DNA from 2 places in the Leptolyngbya sp. KIOST-1 genome. Region 2 is predicted to be linked to the other one. Evidence: riboswitches for the same ligand, from Rfam matches in the RefSeq annotation. Region 2 holds a riboswitch; the other holds the start of a gene.
What was found. Region 2 has a riboswitch for cobalamin ahead of NF78_RS23420 (HupE/UreJ family protein). Riboswitches for the same ligand answer to the same signal wherever they lie in the genome.

Region 1 (12,152 bases), on a different contig from region 2:
CGGTGTACGGCTTTGCCCTTGCCCGCTTCGGCCCCAATCAGGTGGGAAAAGCGATCGCCAATCACGACCTGGAAACCCATCGCCTCCACGGCCTCCCGCAGCTGATCGGAGGGCACGTTTTTGGGGGTCATGAAGGGCTCAGTGAACTCTCTGGCCTTGGCCTGTTTCGCCTCCTGTGGCGATAGCCCGGTGAGCTGAACCACCTGATCGACGCTCCAGTCGCCAAAGCCCTTCAGGGGACGGCCCAGATCCTGGGCGATCGCCTTCAGCCCGGCCCGGGCGGTGACGTAGTTACAGCCCAGCTGTAGCACCCGGTAACCGTCAATGTCGTCGCCCGGAGGCAGGGCAAAGCGAGTCTGGTCGGTGGGAATGTAGACGGCACTGCCGTTCTCGACCACAAACGGGTCGTACAGGCCCACGTCCTGACGCAGCTGGGCCACCTCCTGCCGGGTTTTGCTGGTCACGGGCACCACCGGAATGCCCAGGGCGGTGAGTTTGGCCAGGGTCGGCAGGGCTGCCTCGTAGGCGTAGGTTTCGCCGTTGAGGAGGGTACCGTCGAGATCGGTGAACACAATACAGGCCATGGCACGGGGGTGGTAGGTGTGGCAGGGGAATGGTCAGGCAGACAGGCTCAGGACAGAACTATCCCAAGCCTACCGCAGGAATTCATACCTCTTGGCCTGAGCGGCGGTGGTGCTCTATCCTTAGGCTAAATTTTCCTACTTTCCGTTTCTAAAGCGAGGATGAGACAATACCTGGACAGCTTTTCTTTGGGTCCGCTCTAAGGATAATCTGGTAAGACTTTAGCTACGGCTGAGGTTTTGCTGTTTGCCCCTCGCTATGAATGTTATGGAGTTTAGAACCCCCGGACAGGAGGAGGTTTACCATCGAATTTTGCCCTGGATGCACGAGCTATTTGGCGAGTCGCTGGTGGTCTTTGAGGACGAGCCCCTGTTCATCGTCAACCTAGGATCCGCCGTAGCCTCCACCCGTGTTGTGCCCTGGCATCAGGATGAAACCCTGATTACCACCCGGTCCTACGTGGTCACCGACATTCAGCTCACCGCTGAACTGAGCTATTACCTTTTGCGCGAAAACAACGGCATTTACTTTGGGCGCTTTGCCTACGATGCCGAAGACGACATTGTGTTTGAGCACAGCCTGGTGGGGGAAACCTGCGATCGCCGGGGGTTGAATCACTCGGTCACTACCGTCATCCGGATCGCCGACAACTACGACGACGAGATTGTGGCCCGTTGGGGGGGCAAGCGCGCCCTCGATCGCTGGGCATCCTGATTGAAATGGCCCCAGATTAGCCCCAGATTGGCTCAGAAAAAGGGCCAGAATTTTGACCGTTTTGTTGTCAAATGAGCTTCCGTTGAGCCCATTTCACGTTAAAACTAGGCTGGCCCGTTGCGCTAGGGGAGGTTGCTGTGGTTCGTCGGTGGATTTGGATTGGTTTGGGGGGGCTCCTGGTGGCATTGCTCACCCTGGGGTTGTCCCCTGTCCGAGCGGCGGGACCGCTGCAGCCGCAGTTAACAGTGCAGGGGCTTCCCCCTATGCCCACGGCCAACGACACGGTCCTACAACCGCTCAAGGCTCTGCAGCCCGGCCCAACCGATTTTGCCGTTCCCGATCATCTGCAGCTAGCCCAGGCCACCGCTCCGCGCCAGGTCACCGCCCTGGCCGATCCCTCCAACTACGGCGATCGCTTCGCCACCGACATCAATGGTCAGGTCCTGACCAACGACTTCATCGCCGTGCTGCATGAAACCGTAGGCTCGGCCCAGAGCGCGATCAACCTGTTTCGCACCCACCACCCCCGCGACCAGGATCAGGTCAGCTACCACACCCTGATTGGCCGCGACGGCACGGTGTACTACATTGTGCCGCCCGAAAAGCGGGCCTTTGGCGCAGGCAACTCGATATTCAACGGGCCCAACGGACCCGAAACCGTCCGCACCAATCCGGCCTTTCCCCCCTCGGTCAACAACTTTGCCTACCACATTTCCCTGGAAACCCCCAGCGACGGCATGAACAACCGCCGCAGCCACAGCGGCTATACCCAGGCTCAGTATGCCTCTCTGGCCTGGCTGCTGGCCCAAACCACCATCCCCGACAGCCGCATCACCACCCACCAGGCGGTCGATCGCTCCGGCAGCCGGATGGACCCCCGCAGCTTTAACGGGCAGAGCTTCTTTGCGCTGCTGCGCCGCTACCCCTCCCGCAGTGGGCTGTCCAGCTAGTACCCTGCGGCATAAGTCAGCCAACTACTCCTAAAACCTTAAACCTAGCACCCAACACCCCAAGCAAGGGTTGCCATATTTCTGCCCGCCAATACTAGGGCAGCGGTTCCAAGTACACCACCATCTCGCCAACCGCAACCTCTAGCTGGTCCAGGAGGGGATTGTCGCTGGCAAACAGCTGATCGCCCATCATCGACTGGTAGGCCTCGGGGTGCCGATCGAGGGCTGTGTCCGCCGGTTTTAGCCGCAGCAGGAGGTACCCTTCGTACCGCTCCAGATGACTTCCCGCCAGCATCACCGTACCGCCGTAGTCCCAGGCAAAGCCGTAGAGCTGAAACTCGCCCAGAGCGGATTCCACCTCCGAGTAGGGAACGCCCACCCCCAACCCCTCAGGGGTTTGCCAGGCGGGACCAAAGTCTTTGATCAACTGGGGGCGGGTTTGGCTGGCATCCTGCCAGATCACCGAAAACTGCTGGTCAGGGCCAGGGGTGACGACCGTTCCGGCCTCTGTCGTGCCCTCTCCCATGGCAATCGAGCCGTCTGCCAGGGCGGCTTCCCCATAGATCTCCGCCAGCTCAGCTCGACTGGTGGTAGCCACCACAGGCCCAACCCGCTGCCCCGGAATCACCAGGGTATCCACATGGGGCGGGACAGGAGCGCTCTGCTCAGGGGGCGAGGGCTCAGGGGGGAGCGATTCGGAAACTACAAACCAGTGGCAGCTGGCCAGCGGCAGCAGCAACAGCAGCAGAACTCGGTTTAAGCGGACCACGGTAAATTCTTGAGGATTTTTGTTAAGAATGACTGGCCAGACCTGACCTAGCGCAGTGACCTATCACCACCGCTTCAGGAGGATATGAAACGCCCTAACCGTTCTGGCCATAGCTATCCATCAGCGGCGCTACGCCCAACAAAATCAGGTTAGGGCTGTAGCCCCTGACTCTCGGGTATCAGAGGCTAATTGAGGACAGCTCTAGGGCACCAGGTGATGGCTGATGGCAAACCGCAGCAGCTCTGAGCGGTTGCTGGTGTCGGTTTTGCGCAGTAAGCTGCTGACGTACTTTTCAACGGTTCTGGGGCTCAAAAACAGGCGATCGCCGATTTGAGCATTGGACAGCCCATCGGAAAGTAACGCCAGCACGTCCTGTTCCCGCGCGGTAAAATCTGCCGCCAGGTCCGCGGAGGGACCGCCCCAGGGCGCGGCCGCCTCTGAATCTGCCCCGATAGCCGTGGCTGAAGCCCCTGGGGAAAGTACCTCGGCAACCATATCGGTGGTCTGCATAGCGCGTTGCTGGGCTGTGCTCAGGGCCACCTGCTGAATCCACGCCGACTGAATCAGCTGCGATCGCTCCAGCAAGTTACGCACAATGGCACCCACTTCCTGAAGCTCAAAGGGTTTGGGCAAGTAGAGATCACAGCCCAGCTGATAGCCCTTAATGCGGTCTTTTGTTTGGTTGTGAGCGGTTAGAAAGATCACCGGCAGCAGCCGAAAGGCTGGGAACTGACGCACCTTTTGCACCAGCGCATAGCCATCCAGCCCAGGCATACCAATGTCGGTAATGATTAGCTGGGGTTGATGGCTAAACACTTGCTGCAGAGCCATTTCTCCATGGCTGGCCATCAGCACGGAGTAACCCTCAAGTTCCAGATAGTCACACAGCGAAAGGCGAGTACCCTCGTCGTCTTCCGCAATTAAAACGGTGAGCGGCATGACGTTATACCAGGTCTAAAGCAACCGCAGGTAAACCTTAGCGACCACAGGCCACGACCTCGACCCTGGCACGCAGCTCGGTTATGCACCCCTGCTTACATAGCCTAAACGAGAAATTCAGCCACAGGTTTATTTGTTGCCGAAGTTAAACCGTCCCGGAGTAAACACTCCGCCTTGCTTAATAAAGCGTCTACTCCCTCGATCAATTCCCCTGTACCCCAGTCAAAGCAAGCATTTCCAGGACCCAATACCTTGCCCTGAGACCTGCAATTCTGAAAAAATGCTCGCGACATCTCTACCCAACGACGCTAGCCCAGACGATAGCCAAAGCCGCGCACCGTTTTGAGGTATTGGGGATGGCTGGGGTCAGCCTCTAGCTTTTCGCGGATCCAGCGGATATGCACATCCACAGTTTTGTTGTCGCCCATGAAGTCGTGGCCCCAGACCTGATCGATGATCTGATCGCGAGACCAAACTCGCCGCGGCTGGCTCATAAACAGCTCTAGAATCCGAAATTCTTTGGGGGAGAGGTTAATTTCTTCGCCGTGGAGAAAAACCCGACACTCCTGAGGGTGCAGCGTAATGTCTTCAAACCTGAGCACGTTGTCCGGTTCGACGGTAGCCTTACCCCGCTGCCGTCGCAGCAGTGCCCGACAGCGGGCCACCAGTTCGCGCATGCCAAACGGCTTGGTCAAGTAATCATCGGCCCCAATCTCTAAGCCTACCACCCGGTCTGTTTCGGTACCTTTGGCGCTGAGCACCAGAATGGGAACGTCAATACCCTGGTGACGCAGCAGGCGGCACAGGTCCAAGCCATTCATGCCGGGCAACATCAGGTCAAGCACCACCAGGTTAATCTCGGGACGATTGGTGCGGCTGGAAACTGAGGTGCCGCCCAGCATGTCGAGGGCAGTCAAACCATCCTCGGCGAGCAAAATGTCAAACCCTTCCTCGGCCAGCCCCAGGGCCACCGTTTCTCGAATCAGCTCTTCATCTTCGACAACCAGCACCCGCCCTAATCCCACCCGCAGGCTGGGCTGGGTCTGGGCCAAAAGATCTACAGAATCCATGGGAATGGTTAAAAACGGCTCACTGCGATCATATCAGCCACCGGAGGGATGGGACAGCCCCAGGAAGGCTAAGACTTTATAAAACCAGCACAATACCTATGCCAAAACCGCAACCCAGCGCTGTACCACCTGGTCGGCTAAGCCGGGCCAACCAGGGCTTCGATCGCGCTGGCCTGGGTAGGCAGGGCCTCGGTCAGGACCGTGCAGCCGGTCGGGGTAATCTGCACATCGTCTTCGATGCGAATGCCGCGCACCCCCTGAAACGCCTCCAGCCGTTGCCAATTCACCGTATCGCGGTACTGCTGCGATCGCCGGGCCGGCTCTAGAATGCCGGGGACCTGGTAAAACCCAGGCTCTATAGTGACTACCATATTGGCGGCCAGGGGGCGATCGAGGCGCAGAAACTTAAGCCCAAAGCGATCGCTGCGGACCCGCCCGGCGGCGTACCCCGCCGCGTCGCCCAGGTCTTCCATGTCGTGGACGTCGAGCCCCAGCAGGTGCCCCACCCCGTGGGGAAAGAACAGCGCGTGGACATCCTGCTCCACCAGGTTGTCGGGGTCGCCCCACAGCAGGCCCAGATCCACCAGCCCGGCGGCCAGGGTGCGGCAGGCCAGCAGGTGCAGGTCGCGGTACTCGACGCCGGGCCGGGCCGCCGCAATACAGGCGTCGTGGGCGGCCAGCACCACGTCGTAAATATCCCGCTGGGGGGCGGTAAATTTTCCTGAAACCGGCCAGGTGCGGGTAATATCTGAGGCCCAGCCGCTGGCTGCTTCAGCCCCCACGTCGGCCAGCAGCAGCTCTCCGGCGGCCAGGGCATGGTGGTACTGCTCGTTGTGCAGCACTTCGCCGTGGACGGTGACAATGCTGTTGTAGGCGCAGGCCATGCCTCGGGCCACTATTACCTGCTCCATGGCGGCCCGCACCTCGGCCCCGGTAGTGGCCCTGGGGGTGGCGGCCATTCCCGCCCGGTGGGCCGCTACCGACACGGCGGCGGCGCGTTTTATTTCGGCCAGCGCCCCATCGTCGTGGTGCAGACGCAGGGCCACCAGGGCATCCACCAGGGCCCGGCTGCGGTCTGGCTCAGCGCTGGCCTGGGCGGGCAGCAGGGCCACCTCTGCCCGGAAGCGGTCCACCTGGTCGTAGGGGTATGCCGCCGCCGCCCCAATTTCGGCGGCAATGGTGTCCCGGCTGGGGGTTGGCCCGTGCCACAGGGCCGCCTCGGGGGACGTGTCATCCATAAACAGAGTCAGTCGGCCCGCTTCCAGGTGGATAGCCGCATTGGCCAGGGGCAGACCGGCAAAGTAGAGGAAGTGACTGCTGGCCCGAAAGGGGTAGACATTGGCGGGGAAGTTGCGCGCTACGGCCTGCCCCGACCACAGCAGCACCGGTCCTGGATGTAGCTCGGCCAGGCGATCGCGGCGGCGCTGGAGCACTCTGGCCAGCGGTGGGGTAGCCTGTAGTGGAGCAGTCTGTGCAGACATAGACACCTGGAGCCAACAACATCTTTTTAGTCTGCCATGGCTTCTGGCTGGCAGCCTGAAGTGGAGCCATCTGGGGTGGGGCAATCTGGTGCCAGAGCACCACGGCTGGAGGGTAGGGACGGCGACTTGCCTAAATCTAGCGTTAACCCCTGAGCACTACCCGTTAACCCCAAACCTCCCCGAGATCTTTTAGAATGAATTCATAATTAACCTTCTCTATAAACCCTGTTCAAAAATCAGTTCAAATGAACTATTGTTAGGTCTATAACGGCTAGCCTATTTCAGGTGCAGCGCTATGGCTTCCTTAACAATTCGGCCAGGGTCACGGGTTCGTCTCAAGGGACAGGATGACCACGTGCCAGATTTTGTAGTTGTCCGGTGCGATCGCGATCGCTGTTGGGTGCGCCAGCAGGACTGGGCCCCAGACGCTGAGCTGATTGTCAGCTTCAAACAGCTCTGGGTGCCCCCCGAGCCTGGGTCTACCCTGCCCGTGGGCCTGGCCAAGCGGGTCAAGGCCGCTGGGCTGGTGGCCTCCCACGGTGACCACCGCGCTGGCGACAACGTGGTTTATATGGCGGCCTATCGTCGCCGCCAGGCGCCCTAGCCCCGCGATCGGTCCCAGGTCAAGAATCTCCGCCAGCGGCCCATCGCCCTGACCTTGAGGTGTTAGGATGCAGGTCTGTCGGTTTCAGCGGGGAACAGCCGCTGAAGGAAACGGGGAAAGCGCAGTGAGAATCTGCCACTGTCCCGCAGCTGTGAGCTGATTTTAGGCCTCAAATTTTAGATTCTGGTAGAACGTGACGCCAGCGTCTAAAATCGCAAGTCCAAAGTTGAGCAAGTCAGAATGCCCGCCGATGGATGTTCCTTTCCCATCTGCGAGGTACAGATGACTGCCTATAGCGTTTTAGTTGTCCTGGCGCACTGGCGTCCAGGGCTTCCGTTGACGATCTCCCCAGCCCAGCCGCTCAGAGGTTAGGCCATGGGAAATCATAAAAGTGTGTGGCAGGGCTGCTGGGGAGACTGGCAGCCGCTGTTTATTCGCGAGTACTGGTTGGCCATTGGCCACGCGGCCTGGCAGGGGTTTTTGACCCAGGGCCGGGGGCTGGTGGTGTGCGAGGTGGCAGAGGCTACCGCAGCGGTGGACTGGGAACGGGTAGCCGTATCCCATACGCTTCGCTTTGTCAGCGAGACGCATCTAGAGCGCTGCTGGGGCGAGTTGGGCCTAGACCCCGATCAGCGACAGCCACTGGACCAGGCCCTGGTCACCTACGACCCGGCTCAGGACGCCCTGTTGCTGCTGCTGGCCGACTCGCCCCCCTACATCACCTGCTTGCAGGGGTGGGCGGTGCCCCCACCGGAGTGCTTTCACCAGCTGAATCATCGCGCCGCCGAGTTTAGCCCGGTGCCAATGCCTTAACCAGTCCCTATCTCTCCCGCGCCACCGCGATGGCTGGCGCTGCCCAATGGTCTCTCTCTTCATAACCTGTCAACTATGACCCAACCCACTCTGTTTGTCTGTGCCCTGTGTAAATTTCCCGCCGCCGAAGCTGGCGCTGAAAACACCACCGGCGGCCAGCACCTGATCGACCAGCTAGCCCCTCAGCTGGAGGACGGCACAGTCAACCTGCAGCCTGTGCGCTGCATGGCCGCCTGCGATCGCGCCTGCAATGCCGCCCTGAGCGCCCCCGGCAAGCTCACGTTTATCTTCAATGACCTGTCCCCCCGCCAGGCTGCCCCTGACCTGGCCGAGTTTTGCCACCAGTACGCCCAGGCCGATACAGGCAAGGTGCCCTACGGGCTGCGATCGCCTGCGATCAAGCAGGCCACCGCCTACGTGCTGCCACCCCTGGCGATGGAGGCAGCGATCGCGCGGTAGTGGGTGAGTGGGTGAGTGGGTGAGTGGATGTGTAGATGTGTAGATGTGTAGATGTGTAGATGTGTAGATGTGTAGATGTGTAGGAAAGGCTGACCTACCCGCCCACCCACTCATCTACCCATCCCCCCGCCTACCCACCTACTCACTTACCCGCCCACCAATCTCAAACTCCAGCCCAAACACCTGCCCCAGGTTGCACGTATCGTGATCCGTGATGTTCGTATCGCTCAGCTCCAGGTTGTAGAAGCTGACGGCGGGGTGGCGAAAGTATGGCCCCGCGTGCCAGGTGCCCACCTCCAGCTTGATAAAGCAGTGACCGGGAATGTGAAAAGCGCGAATGTCCTGGGGATTGGGGTGCTGCGCTGCTCCCGGTGGGGCTACCGCCATCAGCCAGTCTCTGCCCTCCAGCGCCCCCAGGCACTGGGTGCAGCGCTGGTGGCGGGTAATGGTGCGAAATCGGGTGCCCCTGCCCTCCAGGATCATCAGGTAAAAGCGGGGAACGCCGCGATCGAGCTGGAGTTGGGCGTCGGCAGGGCCGAAAGGGGCACCGTCGGCGCTGGGGAAAATCACCTGGCCAAAGGGGGCAAAGCCCTCTGGCGTAATGGGCTGCACCGTCAGGTGTTGAAGCGTAAGGGGGAGAGACATTGTCAGTTGATGTGTAACAAACCTACTTTCTCTAACCGGCTCCTGTCTTGCCTGCTAGTCTAACCAACCGCTTGCCGTCCCGATCTTCGCCCCTTGCGAATCAGCCCACTGCTTTCCTGGCAAACGGCGGGGGGTTAATGGCGATGCAGACAGGGCTGCGATCGCAAGAGCATGCCGCTCTTATGCAGCAATATAGCGAGTTAACCAGCAGTGCATTAACCGTGATAGACCGTTGGTTTTGGCAAGTTAAAACGCTGCATAACCGATGAAACGATAACTAATAGGAGCTACATCAATAGGCAGTTCTTACGACACGCCAAAGAAATGCCCCAGGCTTTACCCTTCTTGATAAGCTGAAGGTTTGTTCCTTCGATCGCAGAGTTGGGTAGTAGCAGCCATGGATAACAAGTTGATGCTGATGATTCCGGGGCCGACCCCTGTCCCCGAGCAGGTGCTGATGGCCATGGCCAAGCACCCCATGGGCCACCGCAGCGGCGAGTTTAGCGCCCTGATGGCCGAAGTGACCGAAAACCTCAAGTGGCTGCACCAAACCCAGAACGATGTGCTGGTGCTGGCCGCCAGCGGCACCGGGGCTATGGAAGCCGGCATCATCAACTTTCTCAGCCCCGGCGACAAAGTGCTGGTGGGCAACAACGGTAAGTTTGGCGAACGCTGGGGCCAGGTGGCCCGCGCCTACGGCCTCGATACCCAGGAGATCGTCGCGGAGTGGGGCAAGCCGCTGAACCCGGAGGACTTTAAAGCGGCGCTGGAGGCCGACACCGCCAAGGCCATCAAAGCGGTGATCATCACCCACAGCGAAACCTCCACCGGGGTGCTAAACGACCTGGAAACCATCAACCGCCACGTCAAAGCCCACGGTGCGCTGATCATGGTCGATGCGGTGACCAGTCTGGGGGCCTGCTCCGTCCCGGTAGATGCGTGGGGGCTGGACGTGGTCGCTTCCGGATCGCAGAAGGGCTACATGATTCCGCCCGGTCTGGCCTTTGTCAGCGTCAGTGCCAAGGCGTGGGAGGCCTACGAAACTGCGACCCTGCCCAAGTTTTACCTGGACCTGAAGCCCTACAGCAAAGGGGCCGCCAAAAACACGACGCCCTTCACGCCGCCGGTGAACCTGTTCTTTGCCCTCCAGGCAGCGCTACAGATGATGCAGAAGGAGGGGCTGGAAGCTATCTTTGCCCGTCACGATCGCCAGAAGCGGGCCACCCGCGCCGCCATGGCTGCCCTCAATCTGCCGCTGTTTGGGGCCGACGACTGTGCCAGCCCGGCGATCACCGCTGTCATGCCCCAGGGGGTAGAAGCGGAGCAGATTCGCTCGATTATGAAAAAGCAGTTTGACATTGCCCTGGCCGGGGGCCAGGACCACCTCAAGGGCAAAATCTTTCGAATTGGGCACCTGGGCTTTGTGTGCGATCGCGACATTCTGACCGCAGTGGCCGGCCTGGAAGCTGCCCTCACCCACCTGGGCTACGACCAGTTCACCCCCGGCGCTGGGGTCAACGCCGCTGGGCAGGTGCTGCTGGCCTAGAGCCCCCTTGGCTGAGAAGCCGGTGTAGACCTCGGAGTTTTGACTAAAACTCCGAGGTCTTGTCTTTTACAATTTCGGCAACTCGGTGTCGAGGCCAAAGGCCTGGGCGGGCGGCAACTGCAGCACGCTAAGCAACCCATCGAGCATGTACTGTACCGCCAGCGCCGCCAGCAGCACCCCCAGCACCCGGGTCACCACATTGATGCCAATCTGGCCCAGCAGCTTGCCCAGGGGCTGGGACAGCAGCAAAAAGACATAGCACAACAAAATGACCACCCCCGCTGCCGCCAGCACCACGCTGAGGCCCAGGTAGTAGTTGGTGGACTCCCGCGACAGCACCAGAATACTGGCCAGGCTGCCCGGCCCGGCAATCAGCGGAATCGCCAGGGGAAAGACGCTCACGTCCTGCCGCACCTCGGCCTCCTGGGCCTCGGCCTCGGTTTCGCGCTCCTGGTGCACAAAGATCATGTCGAGGGCAATTTTAAACAGCAAAAACCCTGCCGCTATTTGAAAGGCCTGCAGGCTAATGCCCAGGTTGTGCAGCAGGTAGGCCCCCGTGAGCCCAAAGCCCAGCAGAATGATGGCCGACACCACCACGGCTCGGGTGGCGATCTGGGTTTGCTCGGCTGCGGTGCGATCGCTCACCAGAGCCAGGTACAAGGGCGTCAGCCCCACCGGGTCGATCACCACGAATAGCGTAAAAAAGGCTTTGGCAAACAGCGGCAAAACGAAGGGCATGGGGTCGACTGGGAGATTTCCTAAAATTTAACGTCGTTTTGGAATGGGTCATCAAATCAAATTGGAATCGCGTCACCCCAATGCAAGGCAGGAGGTTGGCGCAGGGGCAGCGGCGAAGCTAAGCCAGAGGCCTGACGGTGTTTGCCCAGCCCAACTCAGCTCCGTTGGCTTGAAATTAAGTTTGGTAACGCTACAGCTCAGCCAGCCTTACAAATACAGCCAACAACACCGATTAATTTGAAAGCCTTGGTAAGGGACGTCGCCCCGCTGGTCTACGCTGGGCAACATACAGGTAATTTTGAGGGGTGCCACCCCCCGCCCCCTCTATGAATCTGCGTCACAAAACTCTGCTCCTGACGACCCTCCCCCTGCTGGGGCTGATGGCCATTTTGTTTGGCAGTTTTTCGATGATCTTGCAGCGCAGCTATGGCCGCCTCGAACGGCAGGACGCCGAGCGCAACTTGCAGCGGGTCAACCAGGTGATGGCGGGCGATCTGGCTCAACTCCAGAGTCTCACGGAGGACTGGGCTGCCTGGAATGATACCTACTCCTTCATTCGAAGCGGTGACCCTGACTATGTGGAGTCCAACCTCAGCAAATACGCCTTCGAGAGTTTGCAGCTCAATCTGGTCGCCTTTGTAGACCCGACGGGGGAGATTGTCTACGGCACCAGCTATGACTTCGAGAGCAGAGCTTTTTCGCCGCTGCCGCCCGATCTACCGCCGCAGCTGACCCCCGGCAGCCCGCTAGTGCAGTTTGAGCACCTGGCCGCCCACCACGAGGGGCTAATCGTTATCGACGGTCGGCTGATGCTGGTGGTCGTGGAGCCGATTTTGCGCAGC
Region 2 (12,152 bases):
AACGGTGATGTGGCCCCAGCCCGGGTGGCCTACATGGTGGGCTGCCTGGAGGCGCTCCGGACCGCCTATGCCGAGGCGGGCGGGCAGCTGTTGATTCTCCAGGGCGACCCACGCCAAAAAGTTCCGGCCCTGGCCCTGGCCCTGGAAGCCGATGCCATCTACTGGAACCGCGATGTAGAGCCTTACTCGCGCCAACGGGATACCTGTGTGGCCCAGGCGCTCAAGGAAGCCGGTATTGAATTTCACACCACTTTTTGGGATCAGCTGCTGCACGCACCGGGGGATGTCCGCACCGGGGCGGGGGATCCCTACACCGTCTACACGCCCTTCTGGCGCAACTGGATCAAGCGGGCTAAGGCGGCTCCACTGCCGGAGCCCAAAGGGCTGCAACCCCTGAACGCCAGGCAAAAAAAAGCGGCGGCGGCGGTTGGCTGCATCGAGTTGCCCAACGCCGCCAATCTGGGCTTTAGCTGGCAGAATGGGTTTCCGGTAGAGCCTGGGGAGCAGGGGGCACTGGAGCGGCTGGAGGCCTTTTGCGATGACGATCGCGCCATTGCCGCCTACGATGAGCAGCGCGACTTTCCCTTTGTAGATGGCACCTCACGCCTCAGCGCGGCGCTCAAATTTGGGGCGGTGGGCATTCGCACCGTGTGGGCAGCCGCCGATGCCGCCTACGGTCGCTGCCGCAGCGACGAAACCCGCGACAACGTGCAAACCTGGCAGCAGGAACTGGCCTGGCGAGAGTTTTATCAGCACGTGATGTATTTCTTCCCGGAGCTGGCCGATGGTCCCTACCGATCGCCCCTCAAAGACTTTCCCTGGGTCAACAACGAAGACCACTTTGCCGCCTGGTGCGAGGGCCGCACCGGCTACCCCATCGTCGATGCCGCCATGCGTCAGCTCAACGAGATTGGCTGGATGCACAACCGCTGCCGCATGATTGTGGCCAGCTTTTTGACCAAGGACCTGATCGTCAACTGGCAGTGGGGCGAGAAGTACTTCATGCAGCACCTGGTGGATGGCGATCTGTCGGCCAACAACGGCGGCTGGCAGTGGAGCGCCTCCAGCGGCATGGACCCCAAACCGCTGCGCATTTTTAACCCCGCCAGCCAGGCCCAAAAGTATGACGCGGAGGCCGAATACATTCGCCAGTGGGTGCCCGAACTCAGGTCATTAGATACCGGAGCCCTCGTGACAGGGAAGATTGCGGCGGGCGATCGCGGCGACTACCCAGCCCCCATTGTCGACCACAAAACCCAGCAGGCCCTGTTTAAGGATAAGTACAAAGCCCAGAAGGGCTAGGGAAAGGGTTTAACCGGCTTTTTGCCTCCAAACTTTAAACTCTCTACCCTGGCTAAGATAGAACAAAGGCAAAACTCAGATCGAGTCAATATTTCTGCGTTTACCCACCTATGATCCAAGTTGTCGTTAGTCCTCAATCAGTTCTGGAAACCGGCATTACGGTAGAAACCGTCGATAACTTGCGATTCTTTAGGTTCACCGATGCCCTTCAAAATCGGCTAGAAGATTTGCTTGAGAGAAATAAGTTGGGTGTTCTCACCACTGAAGAGGCGAACGAACTTGCCTCTATCAACGAGCTTGATCGTTTATTCACTTACCTTAACTCCCTGCTGCTGGCTCAGTAATGCCCATCTCGTCAGCGCTCAAACAACAGGTGCGCCAGCGGGCTAACCGCCTTTGTGAGTACTGCCACTCTCCCGAAAAAATTAGTACTGCCCGTTTCACCATTGACCACATCTATCCCCGATCACTGGGTGGTTCAGATGATTTACATAACCTGGCGTTAGCCTGTAGCCGCTGCAACCAACGCCGCTATAACTTCATTGTGGGACGCGATCGCGAAACCTTGGCTATGCTGCCTCTGTTTCATCCCCGCCAGCAAAACTGGGCTGACCATTTTATTTGGAGCGCGGATGGCATCCAAATTTACGGAGTCACAGCGGTTGGTAGGGCGACCTGCGATCGCCTCGACGTCAACGATAATCGCTACACTGGCGATCGCCCCATTCTAGAAGCTCGTGCCCTGTGGGTGCAGGCTGGATGGCATCCTCCATCGACCGATCCGCGTCAGCTAGTAGATACAAAACTCTAAACAGCGGCGATCGCTACCGTCGCCGCCTGGGGCGCACAATGCTAAACAGCAACCACAGGCCAAAGAAGCTAGCCGCCGCGAATAAAACAATGCTGAGAATCTGCCCCTGGGGCGACTGGCGGCCCGTAGCCACGATCGCCGCTCCCACGATTAAAGCGGCCACCACAATGCTAAACGACTGCCGCGTAGAGGCCTCATCGAGGCTGCGCCGCAGGTCGTCCACCCCCTGAATCTTGAGGTTTAGGGTGAGCTGCTCAGAGCTGAGGCGATCGAGCAAAAAGCCCACCTGGCGCGGTGAACTGAGCGACAGGTTGCGAAACTCTAACCCCGTGCGCAGCAGCGCCAGCAGCGGATCGTCACCGACCAGCTGCTGCCGGAACAAATCAGCCATCAGCGGGCGCACTTCGTCGATCAGGTTCACACCGGGGTTAAACTGGCGAGCCGCCCCCTCCAGGTTGGCCAGCGATTTGGTAAATAGCCCCACATTGGCAGGCCAGCGCAGGTTGTTGCGAATGCCTGCCGCCAAAATTTCGCCAAAAATTTCGGCGGTGTTGATCTGCTCTAGGCTGAGGCCGTAATAGCGACCCAGCAGGCGAGTGTAGTCGCTCTCCAGCCGAGCCAGGTTCACGGGCTTGAGAGGTTCGGCCAGCTGCAAAGTGAGCTGGGCACAGCGCTGGGCGTCGCAATTGACAATGGCCAGCACCATCTCCGTCATGGTTGTGCGGGTACGTGGATCCATATGGCCCATCATGCCGCAGTCCAGCAGGGCCAAGCGACCGTCTTCTAAGTAAAAAATGTTGCCGGGGTGAGGGTCGGCGTGAAAGAAGCCATCGACGAAATACTGCTTAAAGAAGGCTCGAAACAGCAACGTTGTGGCCTGGGCTCGTAGTCCCAGGCTGTTGCTGTGGACATCTTCGGCCCGCAGGTCGGCCTTGAGCAGGGGAGTGCCCTCCAGCCACTCCATCGCCATAATTTTGGAGTTGGTGAGTTCCCAGTAGATCTCCGGCACGATGAGCTTTCCAGCATCGTACCAGGCGCTTTTGGATAGGTTGAGCCGCAGCTGATCGGTATAGGTAGCCTCGGTGGTGAAGTCGAGTTCGGCGTTGAGGGCATCGGCAAATTCTTCGGCCAGTTCGACTACGTTGTAGCGCTGGCCAAACTGGGTAGCCGACACCAGCCTGGCAATGTCGCGAATCAACGTCATGTCGCGATCGACCTGGCGCTCAATGCCGGGGCGTTGCACCTTGAGCGCTACCTGGCGACCATCCTTGAGCACCGCCTTGTGGGTTTGGGCGATCGAACCTGCGGCGATCGCGTGGTACTCAAGCCGCTCAAACAGCTCCTCTGGGGCAGCCGCGAGGGACTGGCGAATGTGAATTTCGATTTCTTTGGGGTCTACAGCTGGAACTGTGCTCTGGAGGCTGCTGAGTTCCTCAATGTAGGCCGGGGGCATGAGGTCGGGGCGGGTGCTCAACAGCTGCCCCAGCTTGACGTACACCGGCCCCAGGTCAGTCAAAATGTTGCGCAGCACGGCCGGGGGCGGTAGCTCGGGCTCATCGGCCTGGCCGCCGACCAGCAGCCGTCGCATGTAGTCCCAGCCGTGGCTCAGCACGACTTCGACAATTTCTCTTTGCCGGGCCAAACGAGACGATGAAACCATTGTTAACCGAGATACCGATAGATCGATGCTAACGCAATCCCATTAAGGCTTCGTCCCTTGTGCGTCCCTGGCCTTGTGCGTCCCTGGCCTTGTGCGTCCCTGGACAGATTGATGCTAACGCAATCCCGTTAAGGCTTTGTCCGTCGATAGGGCGGTTCGAGCCGCACCATCCCCTCAATTCGCCCAAGGTCACTATTGATAAACCAACGGCGGGGCGACCTTCCCCCGGTGTTATGATGCTTGGGCGCTGTCGGTTCCGGTGGGGATCAGCCACCGGAGGTAACGGGGAAAGTGCAGTGCAAGCCTGCCGCTGTCCCGCAGCTGTGAGGAAATTTTGGCTTTTAGATGGTCGATTTTGGCTGACAAACTACTGCGCCAAAATCCAAAATCACCAATCCAAAGTTGACCGAGCCAGAATGCCCGCCGATCGCCGCTGTAGTTCTAGTTTCGTCTGCGAGGTACGGATGAATAATTGCATGTCTGCCCTGGGGTTCATCAGGGCTGCCTTCCGCTCACCGCTGATCGGTCAGGGCCTGGTGGGTGGGATCGCCGCCCTGCTGCTGCTGCCGCGGCCCGGTCTGGCCCACCACCCAACCGGGGGGCAGGTGCCCACCACCGCTGTCGAGGGGTTTCTGTCAGGGTTGGGGCACCCGGTAATTGGCTTTGACCACCTGGCCTTTGTGGTGGCGCTGGGGCTGCTGGCGGCGGTCAGCGCCTGGGGCATCGCCATCCCCGTGGTTTTTGTGCTGACCGCCATGGTGGGCACGGGCCTGCACCTGGCTGAGATCACCCTACCGATGGCTGAACCCATCATCGCCGGGTCGGTGCTGGGCTTTGGTCTGCTGCTGGCTCGCAAAGACCGGCCCCAGAGTGCTGGGCTGGCGGGGCTGGCGGCGATCGCGGGGCTTTTCCACGGCTTTGCCTACGGCGAGGCCATTTTTGGGGCTCAGACCATGCCGCTGGTGGCCTATTTAATCGGCTTTACAGCAATTCAGCTGGCGATCGCGATCGCGGCCTTTTGGGTTGGGCGACAGCTCACCCAGCGAACCAGTGCCGTTTCCATCCAGCCCGCTGGTCTGGTGATCTGCGGCATTGGTGCTGCGTTTCTGGCCACGGCGCTGCTGGAAACCGTGCTGCCTGCCTAACTGCGCAGGGTGACGCCAAACTGCTTCTCCAGGGCGGCCCGCACCTTCTGGTGGACCGGATCGACGGCATCGTCGGTGAGGGTCTGCTCCTGGGAGCGATAGATCAGGCGAAAGGCGAGACTGCGCTGGCCCTCGGGGACGGATGTGCCCCGGTACTCATCAAACAGGGCCACCGACTCCAGCAGCTTGCCCCCGGCTTTGGTCATGGCGGTGGTCAGGTCGGCCACCGACACCGCCAGGGGAGCGTAGAAGGCCAGGTCGCGATCGCTGGCCGGGAAGGTCGAGTAGGGGGCAAACCTGACCGACTTTTGCAACACCGGCACCAGGCAGGTGGCCAGGGCCAACCAGTTGAGCTGAAATACATACACCTCGGCGGGCAGCTGACGCTGCTGGCGCAGCTGGGGATGGAGCTGACCAAAGCGACCCAGCTCCAGCCGCCCCCGCACCCACAGCGACGCCGTGCGGCCGGGGTGAAAGCGCGGGTCGGTACGATCGGCGCGGTAGTCCACCGCCAGCCCCAGCCGATGGAACACGCTATCTAAAATTCCCTTGGCTTCGTACCAGGTGAGCGGCTGGGGCTGACCGCTGGTCACCCACTGGCTCGATCTCCCGTCGCCGCCGACAATGCCGCCCACCGCTTCGGCTTCGTGGATGCCGTCCTCGTCCTGCCAGAAAATGTGGCCGGTCTCAAAGCCGTGGAGGGGGCCATTGCCCTGGTTGAGGTTAAACGCATAGGCATCGATCAGCCCGTCGATCAGGTCCTGCCGCAGGGCTGAGTATTCTGGGAAAAGGGGGTTGGCCAGAGTGACCTGACGATCGCTGATAGGTTTGGTCAGCGAGTAGTGCAGCAGCTCGGTCAGCCCCGCCGCGCGACAGGCCTCCCGCAGGCGGCGGCGCAGGGCGGCCTCCACCGACAGATAGCCGCCCACCGCCTTCTGGGGCAGGGTGTCGGCAAAGTGATTGTAGCCGTAGAGGCGGGCAATTTCTTCGATGAGATCGACCTCGCGCTCCAGGTCGCGGTAGCGGAAGGCGGGCACCGTCACGGCCCACACCCCCGGATCGTCGGTGGGGGCCACCCGGCAGCCCAGGGTTACCAGCAGCTGCTGAATGGTGTCGGGCGGCAACGCCTGGGGGGTGTCCCCCAGATTGACCACCTGGCCCAGCAGCTGGGTCACCCGGGCCAGGCGCAGAGTCAGCACCCGCTCGGGAATGGCGGCCCCGAGGGCGGTCGTGCCCACGGTTTGGGCCACCACAGTAGCCCCGGTCAGCTCCTGCAGCAACTGGAGGGCGCGATCGCAGGCCAGCCCCAGCTCCGCCGGGTTGACGCCGCGCTCGTAGCGGGCCGAGGCCTCGGTGCGTAACCCCTGGCTCCGGGCCGACTTGCGAATTGCCGCCGCATCAAAGCAAGCCGCCTCCAGCAAAATGGCCTGGGTGCCATCGTGCACCTCGGTGGCTTCGCCGCCCATCACCCCGGCTAGGGCTACGGGCTGATCGTTGGCGGTAATCAGCAGTGTCTCGGGCTGGAGCTGCCGCGTCTGACTGTCGAGGGTGACCAGGGTCTCGCCAGGCTGGGCGTAGCGGACGCCCAGGGTCAGCCCATCACCCGTGGTCAGCAGGCGATCGCGATCGAAGGCGTGCAGCGGCTGCCCCCACTCCAGCAGCACATAGTTGGTGATATCCACCACATTATTGATAGGTCGAGTGCCCGCAGCCATCAGGCGCTGCTGCAGCCACTGGGGGGACGGCCCCAGGGCAATCCGCTCCAGCACCGTGCCAATGTAGATCGGGCAGGCTTTTTCATCGGTCAGGGCAATGGCGGGCGCGGTGCTGCCGTGGGGAATTTTGGTCGCCTCAGTCCCAGGCAGACGCAGGGTCGCTCCGGTGATCGCCGCCACTTCACGGGCAATCCCCACCATGCTAAGGGCGTCGGCCCGGTTGGCGGTAGAGGTGACATCTAAAACCACGTCATCCAGTCCCAGCAGCGGGCGCACGTCCTGCCCCAGCTCCAGCCCCTCGGCCTCAAAAATGTGAATGCCTTCAGAATCCTTGGCCAGCCCCAGTTCCGCCAGGGAGCAGATCATCCCCTCGGAGGGCACACCCCGCAGTTTGCGCGGCTTGATAGTGAGATCGACCACCGGCAGATAGGTATTGACCGTGGCCACCGCTACAAAAATATCGGCGCGCACATTGGCCGCGCCACACACTATAGTTGACCTATCGGCCTGGCCGATATCCACCACACAAACGCTGAGTTTGTCGGCATCGGGGTGCGGGGTGCGTTCTACCACTCGACCGACCACTACGCCATCGGCCCAGGCGCGTCTGTCTTCAATGTCCTCTACCTCAAAGCCCGCCATGGTCAGGGCATCGGCTAGCTCCTGGGGAGAGAGCTGAACATCGACGTATTCGTTGAGCCAGTTGAGAGATATGCGCATGGTGGGGCTGATGGGACGGCTGGAAAAGCCAGCACGCTGTAGTGGATTGCCCAAACATTCTACCCCGTGGGCCTTGCATCTACCCAAGGGCCGCCTTGATCTCAAGGTCTGCAGGCGGGTTTCTAGGGGCTGTCACCAAGTAACTTCTCATCCCCCTGAGATCAGCGGTCGTCGCCCCTGGCCTGTTTTTGGGGTTGAGCGTGGCAGCGCTAATAGTAATAAGGTGTTGGGCCCGATTTGAGGATACGCCCTACGGGTGCACTGCCCCTGCCGCACAATTGCAGATGGGGATCAGGGTTCATCGACTTTTTACATTTGAGCGCGATTTGGGGCCGAAGTATATATCCCTGTGGATGAATGCTATAACCCCCCTCGGAAAGAGGGAACAATTGGGGTAATGTGGCATTACCGCATGGGGTCGGCCCTCACAATTCCCGTATTTTCGGCATTGTGGCTCCCCATTCAACTGCCCCGCTGCTGGTTAACTTAACCCCAGGCGTCGTCTTCGGACTACGTCTAGATATCAACCATTCTGGGCCGCATGAGCTACTGCATCAACCCCGACTGTTTAAAGCCCAAGAATCCCCCCACCGTCAGTCACTGTCAAAACTGTGGGGCAGAGCTACTGTTGCGGGGCCGCTACCGGATGATTCGGGCCCTGGGACGGGGCGGCTTTGGCGCCACGTTCCTGGCCCGTGACGAAATGCTGCCAGGCAAACCGCCCTGTGTCATCAAGCAGCTACGCCCCTCGGCCGAGGCTCCCCACATTTTGGACATGGCCCGCGACTTATTTAAGCGGGAAGCCAAGATTCTTGGCATGATTGGCAACCACCCGCAGCTGCCCCGCCTGCTTGACTATTTTGAAAGCGGGCAGGAGTTCTTTCTGGTCCAGGAGTATATCAACGGCTTCACCCTGCAGCAGGAGGTCAAGCGGGGCGGCCCCTTTACCGAAGCGGGGGTAAAGCAGTTCCTGAGCGAAATTCTGGCGATGGTGCAGTACGTCCACGACAACCACGTCATCCACCGCGACATCAAACCGGCCAACATCATTCGCCGCGACCAGGACAAAAAACTGGTGCTGATTGACTTTGGCGCGGTCAAGGACAAAGTCAACCCGCTGCAGGCCGCCAACTCCGACCAAACGGCCCTCACCGCCTACGCCATTGGCACCCCCGGCTACGCGCCGCCCGAGCAAATGGCCATGCGCCCTGTCTACGCCAGCGACATCTACGCCCTTGGGGTCACCTGTATCTATTTGCTCTCAGGTAAAGCCCCGAAGGACCTCAACTACGATCCCCATACGGGAGAACTGCTGTGGCGGGAGCACGTGCACATCAGCGATCATTTCGCGGGGGTGCTGCAAAAGATGCTGGAGATTTCGGTGAAGCACCGCTACCAGAGTGTGGAGGCGATTCACCGCGACCTGGATCTGGAGCCATATATGGAGAGCCTGGCCCAAAACATGGCCTTTCCCTCCCCGTCCGGGCCAGTCGCCAATGGGTTCACCAACGGCAATGGCGCAGTCAGTAGTCCTGCCAAGCACCCCGGCATCAGCCATTCCGGTGGCTCTCCCTCGTCGCGGATGGCGGCGGCAATTCGGGCCCGGCGAGAGCGATCGCACTCCGGCAACCAGAGCCCGGCCCCGCTGATTCCCAGCCGCAGTAGTTCTCCCACCTCGCCGTCCAGGCTGACCCCCGCCAACCTGCTGAGCTCAGACGACGTCAAGCAGAAGTACACCAAAGGGCGACGGGATTTTTCACTGCAAACCTTCAAAGACCTCGATCTCCAGCGCACCCTGCTAGGGGAGATCAACTTTAACCAGTCAAAGTTGCCCGGTGCCAACTTTCAGGGCGCAGACCTCAGCAACGCTAACTTTGGCCGGGCCAACCTCAACCGCGCTAACCTGCGCAATGCCAAGCTGGTCAAGGCTTACTTCCACTACGCCAATCTGGAGGGAGCCGACCTGCGCGGGGCCAACCTGGCCCAGGCCTGCCTCTCTAACGCCAACCTGCGGGGCGCCAACCTCTGCGGGGCGGACCTGACGGGAGCGCTGATCGCCGATGAGCAGCTGGCCATGGCCCGCACCAACTGGTCCACCGTGATGCCCAACGGGCGGCGCGGGGTGCTCTAGAATTTCACTCTCTATGGAGCATTAAGGCACTGGGGACCTAGCTCTACTGGGGTAGGGCGGCAGCTTTGGGCTGGGGGGATCCCGCCTGAGAGCCTTCGGCCAGCTCAAGCTCTCGAGAGGCATGGGGCACGTTACGCAGCGCCACCAGCGCCTCTTTGATGATGACCGCCGCGGGAACCGCCACGATCACCCCCAGCAGCCCACCCACTCTGGCTCCCGACAGGATGGCAATAAACACCCAAAAGGGATTTAGCCCGGTGACGCTGCCCAGTACGCGGGGGGCGATGCCATTTTCCACCAGCTGCTGCACTATCACCGCCGAAATCAGCATCGGAATGGCAATTTTGATGTCGCGCAGGGCCACCAGCAGGGTGACGATGATCACTCCAACGGTGCCGCCAAAGGGTACCAGGGCCAGCAGACCCACGGTGAGGCCAAACAGCGATCCAAAGGGGACGTTCAGCAGCCCAAAGATGATGGTGAGGGCGGTGCCGAAGCAGCTGGCCACGATGAACTGCCCCAAAAAGTAGTTGCGAAAACTCTGCCGCAGGGTTTCTGAGAAGGGCTGCTGCAGCCGTCTTGGCAGCAGGCCCACCAGGCCGCCCCACACCTCTTCGCCGTGCTGGAGCAGGTAGAAGGTCAGCACTACCGTCAGCACCACATCGAGCAGCTTGTTGGCGGTAAACACCGCCACGTTGATAGTCAGGTTGAGAGCTTCCCCCGCAATGGACTGGATTTCGCGCTTGAGGCGATCGCTGGTGAGGGTAATAATGCCGTCAAAGTTGATCGGTAGGCCCCATTCGGCCAGCTTGCCGTCGAGCATCATTAGCTGAGTTTTGCCCGAGTCAAACCAGTCGGGCAGGCGCACCACCAGCTGTTGCCCCTGGTCGATGACAAAGGGCAGCACAATGATGGCCAGCCCCGAAAACCCCACCAGAGCCAGCATCAGCACCAGGGTGGCGGCCAAGCCACGCTTGAGCCCGAGGGTTTCGAGCCGACCCATGGGGTAGCTGAGCAAAAATGCCAGCAGCCCGGCGATCAGCACAGTAACCAGAATGGAGCGAAAGTAGCCAAAAATGATGGAGACGGCCCACACGTTGAGCACCACCAGGGGAGTCGCCAGCAGCACTAGAATCGACTGGGCGATGGGGCTGAGCCTGTCCCACCAGCGAGCCAGCCAGCTGCTGGGGTTCGGTTCTGGACTTTGTGCTGCACCGTACTCCATAGATCTGCTGAATAAATCGGTTAAATGAGGGGCCAGAGTCGTGGATGGGCAATTACGGCCACCTACAGCCTACGGCAAAGTAGCGAATTTCAGGCCCAGGCGATCGCGCTTTTTTGAGGCCGAGGGGCAGGTTTCACCCCGCCGATGGACACCGCAGGGGGTAATATGTAAACAATTTAAACAATTTCTCTCCTGCCTGCCCCCCGCCGCCCGGGCCCCTACCACCTCCATCGATCGCGTTCTTCCCTGTTTAGCTATTCTCCTATGCTCGCTTCCTACCCTACCCCCACCCAAGGGATTGTTATCAAACAGCCCCACCCCCAAAAAGTGCTGGCGATGGGCGACAGCCTGGTGTACGGCTTTGGCGATCCCGAGGGGGGGGGCTGGGTTGAGCGCCTGCGCCGCCGCACCATGGCCCCAGGGCGAGAGGGAGCGGTATTTTACAACCTGGGTGTGCGGGGCGATGGGGTGAGCCAGGTACGCCAGCGCCTCGACCACGAGTTTCGCTACCGGGGTGAACTGCGCAACCGGCTGCCCGATTTGCTGGTGCTGTCGGTGGGGGTCAACGATTCGGCCCGTGTAGGCAGTACCCTGGGTCGCAACCGCACCGATTTTGACAACTTTGAGGGGCAAATCCACGACCTGCTGACCCAGGCGCGGCAGCTGTGCCCGGTGCTGTTTGTGGGCATGCCGCCGGTCAACGAACAGGCCATGCCCTTTTCAGAAGTGCTCTACTACACCCACAGCGACCAGTGGCGCTACCGCGAAGCCACCCGCCTGGCCTGCACCAGCCACAATATTCCCTACCTCGATGTGCTGAACCTGTGGCTGGGTCGGGGCGAACCCTGGTGGCTGCCGCTGCTCTCGGCCGATGGACTGCACCCCAACGTGGCGGGCTACGAGGCGCTGCTGTACGACATCCTCGCCTGGGATGCGTTTCAGACCGCCGTTGACCTGCCTGTTGCTCGTCCCTAGCGCCCTTTCCTGCCTGCCGCAATGCCATGGCTGCCCCATCTAGACCTGCTTCAGCACCGCATCCACCGCAGCGGCAAGACGGGCTCCGATGGCCAGAGGACTGGATACCGTGAGTCTGTAGAGTGGGCGTTTTTTGATGGCATCTCCTGAGTTCTCGTTTTTGGCTTCCTCGGTGCAGCAGACTGTAGACGAGCAGCGGGCGGCGGGCAGAGCCCTGCGTCAGACCCTGAAACGCTCTGAGCTGGGGGTATTTGAGCCAGCCCCGCCCCGCCCTGACCCGGTTGACATCCTTGCGGCCCAGGCCCAAACCCGCGTCCCAGAACTGGTGCCCCTGCGCTACGAACGCATGCTGGCCTCGCCCTTTGCCTTTCTGCGCGGGGCGGCGGCAGTGATGATGGCCGATATAGCGGCGGCACCGGTTACAGGCCTTAACGTCCAGGCCTGCGGCGATATGCACGTGTCAAACTT

Region 1: linked by a shared signal. The riboswitch ahead of NF78_RS27025 (hypothetical protein) and the one ahead of NF78_RS23420 (HupE/UreJ family protein) in region 2 are both predicted to bind cobalamin.

Annotation. Positions count from the first base shown of each region.
Region 1 covers NZ_JQFA01000005.1:173,169-185,320, forward strand. Annotated here, with positions in the region: gene NF78_RS26985 (HAD-IIB family hydrolase) at 1-584, opposite strand, end outside; gene NF78_RS26990 (YbjN domain-containing protein) at 841-1,296, shown strand; gene NF78_RS26995 (peptidoglycan recognition family protein) at 1,434-2,246, shown strand; gene NF78_RS27000 (hypothetical protein) at 2,341-3,015, opposite strand; gene NF78_RS27005 (response regulator transcription factor) at 3,217-3,954, opposite strand; gene NF78_RS27010 (response regulator transcription factor) at 4,263-5,024, opposite strand; gene NF78_RS27015 (aminopeptidase P N-terminal domain-containing protein) at 5,162-6,505, opposite strand; gene NF78_RS27020 (hypothetical protein) at 6,801-7,109, shown strand; cobalamin riboswitch at 7,172-7,376, shown strand; gene NF78_RS27025 (hypothetical protein) at 7,485-7,922, shown strand; gene NF78_RS27030 (DUF1636 domain-containing protein) at 7,998-8,381, shown strand; gene NF78_RS27035 (ureidoglycolate lyase) at 8,520-9,026, opposite strand; gene NF78_RS27040 (pyridoxal-phosphate-dependent aminotransferase family protein) at 9,424-10,572, shown strand; gene NF78_RS27045 (MarC family protein) at 10,639-11,310, opposite strand; gene NF78_RS27050 (adenylate/guanylate cyclase domain-containing protein) at 11,637-12,152, shown strand, end outside.
Region 2 covers NZ_JQFA01000004.1:1,417,960-1,430,111, reverse strand. Annotated here, with positions in the region: gene NF78_RS23440 (FAD-binding domain-containing protein) at 1-1,302, shown strand, start outside; gene NF78_RS23435 (hypothetical protein) at 1,413-1,646, shown strand; gene NF78_RS23430 (HNH endonuclease) at 1,646-2,113, shown strand; gene NF78_RS23425 (ABC1 kinase family protein) at 2,127-3,773, opposite strand; cobalamin riboswitch at 4,008-4,216, shown strand; gene NF78_RS23420 (HupE/UreJ family protein) at 4,238-4,918, shown strand; gene pheT (phenylalanine--tRNA ligase subunit beta) at 4,915-7,353, opposite strand; gene NF78_RS23410 (serine/threonine-protein kinase) at 7,895-9,484, shown strand; gene NF78_RS23405 (AI-2E family transporter) at 9,528-10,709, opposite strand; gene NF78_RS23400 (GDSL-type esterase/lipase family protein) at 10,974-11,684, shown strand; gene NF78_RS33100 (hypothetical protein) at 11,706-11,834, shown strand; gene NF78_RS23395 (DUF2252 domain-containing protein) at 11,821-12,152, shown strand, end outside.